3 regions of the Gracilibacillus caseinilyticus genome follow, and region 1 is predicted to be linked to each of the others. Evidence: riboswitches for the same ligand, from Rfam matches in the RefSeq annotation. Region 1 holds a riboswitch; each other region holds the start of a gene.
The links. A riboswitch is a leader RNA that binds a small molecule or an ion and turns the genes downstream of it on or off. The one in region 1 is predicted to bind thiamine pyrophosphate.

Region 1 (3,284 bases):
AATTCTGGAAGCCTTTGCTAATAATCCCGACACACTGCCAGCTTCGACTTCCCTGCTAGTTTCATCTGGTTTAGTCGTTGCACCAATAATTACTCGGTTACCTTGTTTCGGCACAAGGTAACACCCCTCTGTAAATAATGTTGTATGAAAAAGAACCTTTTCGCTCTTAACGGAAAGACACTCTCCTTTGACAGGTGTCAACTTGGGGAGAGTCAGAACCATATCTGCCGTTTGGAAACCACTCGTTATCACAACCTCGTTCGCATAAAAACGTTCTCCATGTCTAGTTAAGACACCAACAGCCTTACCGTGTTCCTTTAAAACATCGATAACAGGTGTGTGTTCGAGGATGTGCACGCCAGAACGTTCAGCTGCCTTTGCAAAAGCTTTTGTAACATGGGGCGCAGACACTTGACCCTCATCCGGGCAATGCAGTGCTGCAGCAAAATCTTTTGCCACATGCTTTTCTGGGAATTGATCGGGTCTAAGTATCTCTGCTCGCATCCCATGTTCCTGATGTAAATCAGCACATTTCTGTAATTCCTTGATTTGATCTTCCTGTTCTATGGGTTTTAATGCTCCTTGCTTCACATACTGCATATGAATGCCAGTTATCTCATACAATTCCTCAGCCAGATACGGATAAAGCGCACGACTCTCCTTTGCAAATTGAAAGAGCGGAGATGACTCCTGCCATTCCATTTGAACACCTAACATTCCAGCAGCTGCACTGGATGCTCCTGACCCAATCGAATTGGCTTCGATCAATAATACGCTGTGTCCTCTCTTTCTCAATTCGTAAGCAATCGAAGCACCAATGACGCCACCACCTACGACAATTTCATCCACTATTTTATTCAACGCGTTCCTCCTTCCAATTATCAAGCATGGTTCGCAACTGTTGGGAGACTCGATATGGTTCATCTGCATCCCAAATGGTAGACATAACTGCGACCCCTTTCGCTCCTGCATTGAGCGTTGCGTTTAGATTAGTTACATCTATGCCACCAATTGCGATTACCGGCACCGATACTTGGTTTACGATCGTTTCTAATGTGGCTAAACCTTTGGGAGCCAGGCCTGGTTTAGACTGTGTTCGATAAACATGACCAAACACGATATAATCTGCCCCTTCTTCCTCTGCTTCGATCGCTTCTTGCAACGTATGAACAGATTTACCAACCTGCAAATCAGGAAAAGTTCGTACCACCTCTCGCACAGGAACACTATGATAGGCAAGCTGAACTCCTTTGCAATGATAGATTTTGGCAAGGTCAGCTCGATCATTTATGATTATTTTTTCTTCGGGTAAGCCAGCTTCTATCATTTTCTCGATCAGAAAACAAAGATCTTTTGCCGGTGCTTGTTTCTCTCGTACATGTAAGAAATCGATATGCTCAGCAAGTCCGCCAATCTTCTTTATCTCTTTATCTGCTATTATTTTTCCATTTGTGATAAGATGAAGCGTTGTCATACATAATACTCCTTACTCAAGTAATAAATAACGCAAAAAACCACTCATCCAGCAAGGACAAGTGGTATCTATTTTAAGCTTTAATTACTAATTAACTGCTTTTCTACCACTTCCCTCCGCTAGTGTTAACCAGATCAGGTTCAAAGGGTCCGAATAATTCGTCTCAGCCAATTGGCTCCCCCAGTGCTCATCGATATGAAATTAACTTTCGGGATAATAATAACACACGCGTTAAAAATATCCAAGCCTTAATTGGATTTGGATGTTTATTTTTGATTGGAATAGGGTAATTATATAGTAAGGATAATAATACAGAAGGGATGTTGTTATTGATGGCAAAAAATCAAGCGAAAGTACAAGACTTAAGGTCAAAAGATCAAGATAAGCTAGAAGAATTAATTGATGGCTTAAATGTTGATTTAGCGAATGAATATGCAGCTACTATCATGTATACGTATCATGCATCCGTTGTATCTGGTTTATATCGTTCACTGCTTAAACCATTCTTTGAAGATGAAATAAATGATGAAATCGGACATGCATCCTATTTATCAAACAAAATTAAAACACTAGGCGGTACACCTACTACCACACCTGCAAAAGTAGAACAGCTTACAAATGTGGAAGACATGCTGGAAGCTACTTATAAAGCAGAGAAAGAAACAATCGAACGTTATGAGAAAAGAAAAGTACAAGCAGAAGAACTTGGCTTGACTGAGTTGGCAGTACAGCTGGACGATATGATAGCTGATGAGACAAGACATAAGGAAGAAACACAACGGCTTTTGGCAGATTCAAGCTTTTTTAATTAATCCCCCCTTTTATTATATAGATGAACAGCTTTCGATTTCGAAGGCTGTTTTTTTATGTTGGCGGGATACGGCTTAAAAGTCAAGCCTAGCTATCTATGATATAATGAAAAGAAAAGCAATTCGGGGTGAACGTAATGAGGGATATTTTATTTGCTGAAGTGGATCAATTATATGACGAGATGATAGAAATGAGAAGATACTTGCATCAATATCCTGAACTTTCATTTCAAGAAGAAAAAACAGCTGCCTTTATCCAGGAACAGTACAACATACTCGATATACCTTTCCAAAAAAATATGGGAGGAAATGGAGTTGTTGCAACGTTACAAGGTGCAGAGGATGGCTTGACGGTCGCATTGCGTGCAGACTTCGATGCGCTTCCGATCCAGGATGAAAAAGAAACGGGTTATAGATCAAAAAAAGACGGTGTCATGCATGCCTGTGGTCATGATGGTCATACTGCGACGTTACTGGCTGTGGCTAAAATACTAAAGAAATATCAGCATCGGCTGAAAGGCAAAGTCGTTTTTATTCATCAGCATGCTGAAGAACTTGCTCCAGGTGGTGCCAAACCAATGATTGATGCTGGGGTATTGGATGGTGTGGATGTGGTTTACGGAACCCACTTATGGACGAGTACACCATATGGAATCGTCCAAACTTCACCAGACAATTTTATGGCCGCAGCTGACCGATTCAAAGTAGAAATTCAAGGTGTCGGTGGGCACGGTGCAATTCCTCACCAGACGAAAGATCCGATTGTCGTTGGCTCTCAACTCGTCACGAACCTGCAACAGATTCTCTCCAGACGAATTGATCCACTTGAGACGGCAGTACTTTCGATCGGTTCTTTTCATGCTGGAAATGCCTACAATGTTATTCCATCAACTGCGACTATTGAAGGGACTGTTCGTACATTTAGTCCTGAGGTGCAGCAATACATCGTCGAAGAAATGGAAAAAATCATTAAAGGTACTTGCCTAGGCTATGACGTGGAC
Region 2 (3,284 bases), 420 kb from region 1:
AGCTTCTTTAAATTCATTAGCTTTTTCTTTCATTCCTTTTTCTATGGCTTCCTCTGTATCCAGCTTATTTTCTTTAGCGTAATGACGAATATCCTGAGAGATCCTCATACTGCAGAATTTCGGTCCACACATGGAGCAGAAATGTGCTGTTTTTGCCCCTTCTGCAGGTAGTGTTTCATCGTGAAATGCTAATGCACGTTCCGGATCTAATGATAAATGAAACTGATCTCTCCAACGGAATTCAAATCGAGCTTTTGATAAGGCATCGTCTCTTTTGTGAGATCCGGGATGTCCCTTTGCTAAATCGGCAGCATGTGCAGCGATCTTATATGTGATAACCCCTTCACGTACATCATCTCGATTTGGTAAACCTAAGTGTTCTTTAGGCGTAACATAGCAAAGCATAGCAGTACCATACCAACCAATCATGGCAGCACCAATAGCCGATGTAATGTGATCATATCCAGGAGCTATATCAGTAGTCAGTGGCCCGAGTGTATAGAAAGGTGCTTCTTCACACACTTCTAGCTGTTTATCCATATTTTCTTTAATAAGGTGCATTGGAACGTGTCCGGGTCCTTCAACCATAACCTGCACATCATGTTCCCAAGCAATCTTTGTTAGCTCTCCAAGCGTTTCTAATTCTGCAAATTGAGCTTCATCATTTGCATCTGCAATGGATCCAGGTCGTAAGCCGTCTCCTAAAGAAATGGATACATCATAGGTTTTCATAATTTCACAGATATCTTCAAAATGAGTATATAAAAAACTTTCCTGATGATGATAGAGACACCATTGTGCCATTATCGATCCACCTCTGGATACAATTCCTGTTAAACGTTTTGCTGTTAACGGTACATATCTTAAAAGAACGCCGGCATGAATAGTGAAATAATCTACACCTTGTTCCGCTTGTTCGATTAACGTATCGCGGTAGATTTCCCATGTTAGATCCTCTGCAACGCCATTTACTTTTTCAAGTGCTTGATAAATAGGAACTGTACCCACAGGGACAGCAGCATTTCGAATAATCCATTCACGAGTTGTATGAATATTTTTCCCTGTAGAAAGGTCCATAATATTATCAGCGCCCCAGCGTGTTGCCCAAGTCATTTTTTCCACCTCTTGTTCGATGGAAGATGAAACTGCAGAATTCCCAATATTTGCATTGATTTTAACATGGAAATGTCGCCCGATGATCATCGGTTCTGACTCTGGGTGGTTGATATTAGATGGGATAATCGCTCGTCCTCGTGCTACTTCATCACGAATAAATTCAGGTTCCATATTTTCCCTTATCGCGATAAATTCCATTTCAGGCGTAATTATTCCTCTTTTTGCATAATGAAGTTGTGTTACATTGCACCCTTTTTTGGCACGTAACAGTTTTCTTTTTAAACCAGGAAAGACGTTATGGTTGGCACGAGGATCATTTTCATCTTGATAGCCATTATCTTCAGGCTTTATTTCTCTCCCTTCATATTCTTCGACATCTTTTCTTTCCTGGATCCATTTACTTCTAAGTGCAGGAAGGCCCTTGGTTATATCCACCGAGTAATGAGAATCTGTATACGGTCCGCTCGTATCATAGACGCGGACGGGTGGATTCTCTTCATCACCGAAGGTTCCTGTAGTAGGACTTAGCTCAATTTCACGCATCGGTACCTTAATGTCTGGTCTAGAACCTTCTACATATACTTTTTTACTTCCTGAAAAGCTAGACATGATGGAAATGTTTTTTTCACTTACTGAGGTTGTTGACATTGGTTAAATCTCTCCCTTTCAAAATAATAAAGGACAAGAACAGGAACATACCAATTTAAAATAAGATAATTAAGAAGACATAAAAAAGCCGGATCCCTAAAAAGGATGGACCCGGCTTTATATGTAGAAGTATTATTCATAGTAATGATGAGAGTTCTAACTTCCCCACGCTGGTATGATCCAGATCAGGTCCAAAGAGTCAAGAAACTTCAACGTGTTTCTTTCTCAGCCCAACTTATTGGACTCCCCTAGTTATTTCTTATTCTGTTTGTAACAAGTATACACGAGTTTCCATAAAAATGAAAGGATTAGTAAAAAATAGAAGAAATAAAAATTGAATTTTTTGTAAATGTAAAGGTTACCCTTTATTAATTGTGCTTATATCTTGCTGTAACGCAAACAGATGATGGAAACTAAAAGGGATCATTTTGTCTGTTTAGGAAAAAAGCGAATCATTGATGCTAAACTTTACTATACATTGGAATATTATGTTAAAATACATCTATTAACATCTTTAGTTAATGAAGCAGGTCATTTGGTATATTCTGTACGACTACTGGATTTGACTACAGTTATCCTATGCATCTGATTATGTAAGGGGAGAGAACCAATGAATATTGGTCAACCGATAGCAAGCGGAAATACGGCAAATATTTATCTTACAGACAACAAAATAATTAAAGTATTTCATGATGATTTTCCAGATACCGAATCCTTAAAAGAGGCAAATAAGCAAAAATATGCGCGTTCCTGTGGATTGCCTGTACCTAAGCTATTTGATGTAACCAGGATACAAGGAAAACAAGCAATTATAATGGAGTATGTGAAGGGAGTACCATTAGGAGAATTATTTTTCAAAGTAGCGTCAGGAAAATGCGGATTTACAACGTTAAGGAAATTTCAATATCAAAAAGCCTAATTTCTCAATTAAAGCGCCTGATTGTTGAATATAATTTTTTTGTTGAACAGTATCTTTGTACTGCGCAGCAAAATTTCTGTTTAAAATTATAGCTCTTGCTCAATTAAAGTCACCCGTTAATGGAATAAGAGTAGACTATTTGTTAGTTAAAATCCATTCTTAAATAAGTTTTTAGATGTTCATAATCAATTAACTTACCATCTGCACTTACTACAATTATATCTTCACCATAAGTAATATGAGCACGATAATAAGGTTTTACTTTTAATGTGATTTCATATGCTCCACCAACACCATATAATTGCTTTATCTTTAATATCTCCGTATCATATGAAGCCCACATAAGACTTTCTGGTGCACCTTCATCATCTTTATAAATTTCAGATATTGCTTTATCAATTGGCTCTCTTAGGCTATTGATTAGTGCATATTTAATTGTTTCACATAACTCCGTATCAGCTTCATTTACCGTTTGTGAAAATGCTGGGGTGTCATAGCTTACTAAAGATATTATTAAAGTAAGGAATATAGTTAGCTTTTTCATAATTTTCACCTCAGTTTAGTATTTGAACCTAAACTGGTCTTATTCAAGTATTCTGTG
Region 3 (3,284 bases), 210 kb from region 1:
GGGCGAATTGGTGTTAAAAGGAGAACAAGCAAACATTCGTTTCGATTTTTACAAGGATGGGAATCTGATTCGCTATAACACATTTATCGAAGCTGGAATAACAGTTGACTAAAAGATCCATATTAATCGTTATTTTACATTGGTTTTTGAATGCTATCAAAATATCAGCAATTGTTTTGAAGGTATCTGGTCTGAGCTAACTATTTGATAGAAAAGATTTAACCGTGTTACTATTACACTATCTCAGAATCGAGATATTGTGTAATTCCGTACGAATCTGGGAAAACTCCAAATGGAATCAATACAACGAGAAGGGAAGTAGAGAAGTGGTAAAAGTAGCAGTTATTTATTATAGTTCAACAGGTACTAATTATAAGCTGGCGAATTGGGCGGCAGACGCAATCAAGGAAGCTGGCGCAGAAGTGAAGGTTGTTCGTGCACAAGAAACAGCACCAAAACCAGCGATTGCATCAAATCCAAAATGGGAGCAGCATTTGCAAGATACTGAACATGTTCCTGAAGCTAGCTCTGACGATATTGAATGGGCGGACGCGATTATTTTCAGTATGCCGACTCGTTTCGGTGGTGTTCCTTCACAAATGAAACAATTTATTGATTCACAAGGTGGTTTATGGGCTGCTGGTAAGACAGCCAATAAAGTGGTTAGTGCGATGTCTTCTGCATCTAACCCACACGGCGGCCATGAAGCAACGTTGTTGAACTTTTATACATCGATGATGCACTGGGGAGCTATTATAGTCCCACCAGGATATACAGATCAATCAGCCTTTACATCAGGTGGAAATCCTTATGGAAACAGTGTAACACACACGCCGGATGGTGACTTCGTAGAAGATGTAGAGAATGCAGTGAAACATCAAGCTAAACGCGTTGTAGAAGTAGCAACAAAGATTCACGGATAATATACAGTATAAGGCGAACCTCAAACTAGAATGAGATTCGTCTTTGTTATACGTTTAAAAGTATAAAATTTTAGCGAAGCAGATCGACGTAGTGAAAATTTAGAATGTACAACGTATAAGTAAAACTTCGGCATTCGCTAAAGATAAGGCGAATGCCGAGTTTTTCTAAACAGGTAAGAAAGTATAAAATTTTAAGGTTTCGTACCGCTTTCTAACATGAACAGCCATGTCCAGCGCAAGCGCCCAGATACTAGGTGGCTTCCTACATCGCCCTACGATAAAGAAGACTTGCCGATTGGTGATAACCAGAGGCCTAGTCGACCTTATGCCCTTGGGCGAAAGTCATCAACATCACTTGCTCACCGTGATTCCTTTATCTCAGTTAATGCCGTCCAGTCGCTACGTTTCTAAACGGGCGCTTGCGCTTTTCTAATGCACTGAAGCAAAGCTGAGTAAATAAAACTTGAAGAAATGATCGAAATATGTCAAAGTAGATAATGGAAAATTAAATAGGAGATGTAGGGGGACCGGTGTTGCCGGTTGAGAAAGTTTCCGTGAGTTACTTGACCCTTAGAACCTGATCTGGTTAGTACCAGCGTAGGGAACATATGAGATAATTGAATCTATATGCGCCCTAGTCTGCTAAGTCTTGGGTGTTTCTTATATGTTCCCCCAAAAAAGAAAAAAGGGGGATTTTTTACGTGAAAAAAATAATATTCGCAGCACTTAGTGTATGTTTGGTGTTGGTAGGGTGTGGAGAAGAAGACAGCTCCTCAGAGAAAATGGAGGACGTAACTCTCGTTTTGGATTGGACACCAAATACCAATCATACTGGATTATATGTGGCCCAATCAAAAGGGTATTTTGAAGAGCAAGGAATGAATGTAGAAATTGTGATGCCAGGTGAAGCGGGGGCAGATCAAACCGTTGCTTCTGGGAAAGCTGAATTTGGTATCAGCTACCAAGAGTCTGTCACAGAAGCTAGAGTCCAGGATATTCCACTAGTATCGATTGCAGCAGTGATCCAGCATAATACGTCAGGTTTTGCTTCTCCGGTTGATAAAGGAATTACCTCACCAGCCGACTTTGCCGGGAAAACTTACGGTGGCTGGGGAGCACCAGTAGAATCTGCTGTGATTGACTCGTTAATGAAACAAGAAGGTGCATCTGTAGAGGATGTAGACATCGTCAATATGGGTAATACTGATTTCTTTACTGCGGTAGAAAGGGATATTGATTTTGCCTGGATTTATTATGGCTGGACAGGAATCGAAGCAGAATTGCGTGGAAAAGAATTAAATATGCTTTATTTAACCGATTATTCGGAGAACCTAGATTACTATACACCAGTCATTACAACAAATGAAAATATGATAGAGGAAAATCCGGAAACGATTAAGAAATTTGTAGTAGCTGTAAGCAAAGGATATCAATTCGCAACCGATAATCCAGACGAAGCTGCAGATATTCTGATTGAAGAGGTACCTGATCTAGATGAGGAATTAGTATATGCCAGTCAAAAATGGTTATCACCGAAATATCAAGATGATGCAGATAGATGGGGTGAGCAATCACAAGAAGTATGGCAGAATTATGCCGACTTTATGTATGAAAATGATCTGTTGGATCGAGAACTAGACGCAGAAGCAGCCTTTACCAATGAATTTTTACCCGAATAGGAGGGAGTATGATGGCAGAAGCATTAGTGAGTATACAAATTATACCAAAAACACCGAATGGAGAAGAGTCGATTCCATTTGTCGATGAAGCAATTTCTATTATTGATCAATCGGATGTTAACTACCATGTAGGACCATTAGAAACAACGATGGAAGGGGAGTTATCCGAGTTGTTCGCTGTTATCGAAAAAATGAATCAGCGCATGCATCAGTTAAATTGCCCCAGTGTAATATCGCAAGTGAAAATTTATTCGCGTCAAGATCGCCAGGCATCGATGACAGAATTAACGAAAAAATATCGTTAGAATGGAAAGTGGCCATAAAATGGGCGAAAGTAACCATAAAAGTATAAAGAGTGGCCATAGAACACTTGAAAGTGGCCATGAAAAAATTGAGGTAGGTTTTATGTGGAGAAAGTTATCATTACCAGTCATTATGATCGTCGGTATTCTACTTGTCTGGGAAGGATCCAGCCGATTTTTTCAAATACCTAGCTGGATTCTTCCTGCTCCAACAGAAATAGTGACAGAAGCAATACAAGGCTGGACGAATTTTCAGCAGCATGTTTGGGCGACGGTAAGTCTTACAACTGGTGGTTTTATTATAGGTACCGTGTTTGGTCTGGCGATCGCAATGCTCCTTCATTTATTGCCAAAAGTTAGAGAAGCTGTTTATCCATTGT

Region 2: linked by a shared signal. The riboswitch ahead of thiC (phosphomethylpyrimidine synthase ThiC) and the one ahead of MUN88_RS11965 (DUF561 domain-containing protein) in region 1 are both predicted to bind thiamine pyrophosphate.
Region 3: linked by a shared signal. The riboswitch ahead of MUN88_RS13065 (ABC transporter substrate-binding protein) and the one ahead of MUN88_RS11965 (DUF561 domain-containing protein) in region 1 are both predicted to bind thiamine pyrophosphate.

The regions. Positions count from the first base shown of each region.
Region 1 covers NZ_CP095072.1:2,561,786-2,565,069, reverse strand. Annotated here, with positions in the region: gene thiO (glycine oxidase ThiO) at 1-861, opposite strand, end outside; gene MUN88_RS11965 (DUF561 domain-containing protein) at 854-1,474, opposite strand; TPP riboswitch at 1,569-1,666, opposite strand; gene MUN88_RS11960 (ferritin-like domain-containing protein) at 1,807-2,286, shown strand; gene MUN88_RS11955 (amidohydrolase) at 2,421-3,284, shown strand, end outside.
Region 2 covers NZ_CP095072.1:2,140,963-2,144,246, forward strand. Annotated here, with positions in the region: gene thiC (phosphomethylpyrimidine synthase ThiC) at 1-1,764, opposite strand, end outside; TPP riboswitch at 1,910-2,024, opposite strand; partial or broken gene MUN88_RS10175 (phosphotransferase) at 2,375-2,614, shown strand; gene MUN88_RS10180 (DUF3888 domain-containing protein) at 2,826-3,227, opposite strand.
Region 3 covers NZ_CP095072.1:2,771,690-2,774,973, forward strand. Annotated here, with positions in the region: gene MUN88_RS13055 (DUF4362 domain-containing protein) at 1-112, shown strand, start outside; gene wrbA (NAD(P)H:quinone oxidoreductase) at 327-923, shown strand; TPP riboswitch at 1,434-1,544, shown strand; gene MUN88_RS13065 (ABC transporter substrate-binding protein) at 1,625-2,602, shown strand; gene MUN88_RS13070 (thiamine-binding protein) at 2,614-2,907, shown strand; gene MUN88_RS13075 (ABC transporter permease) at 3,008-3,284, shown strand, end outside.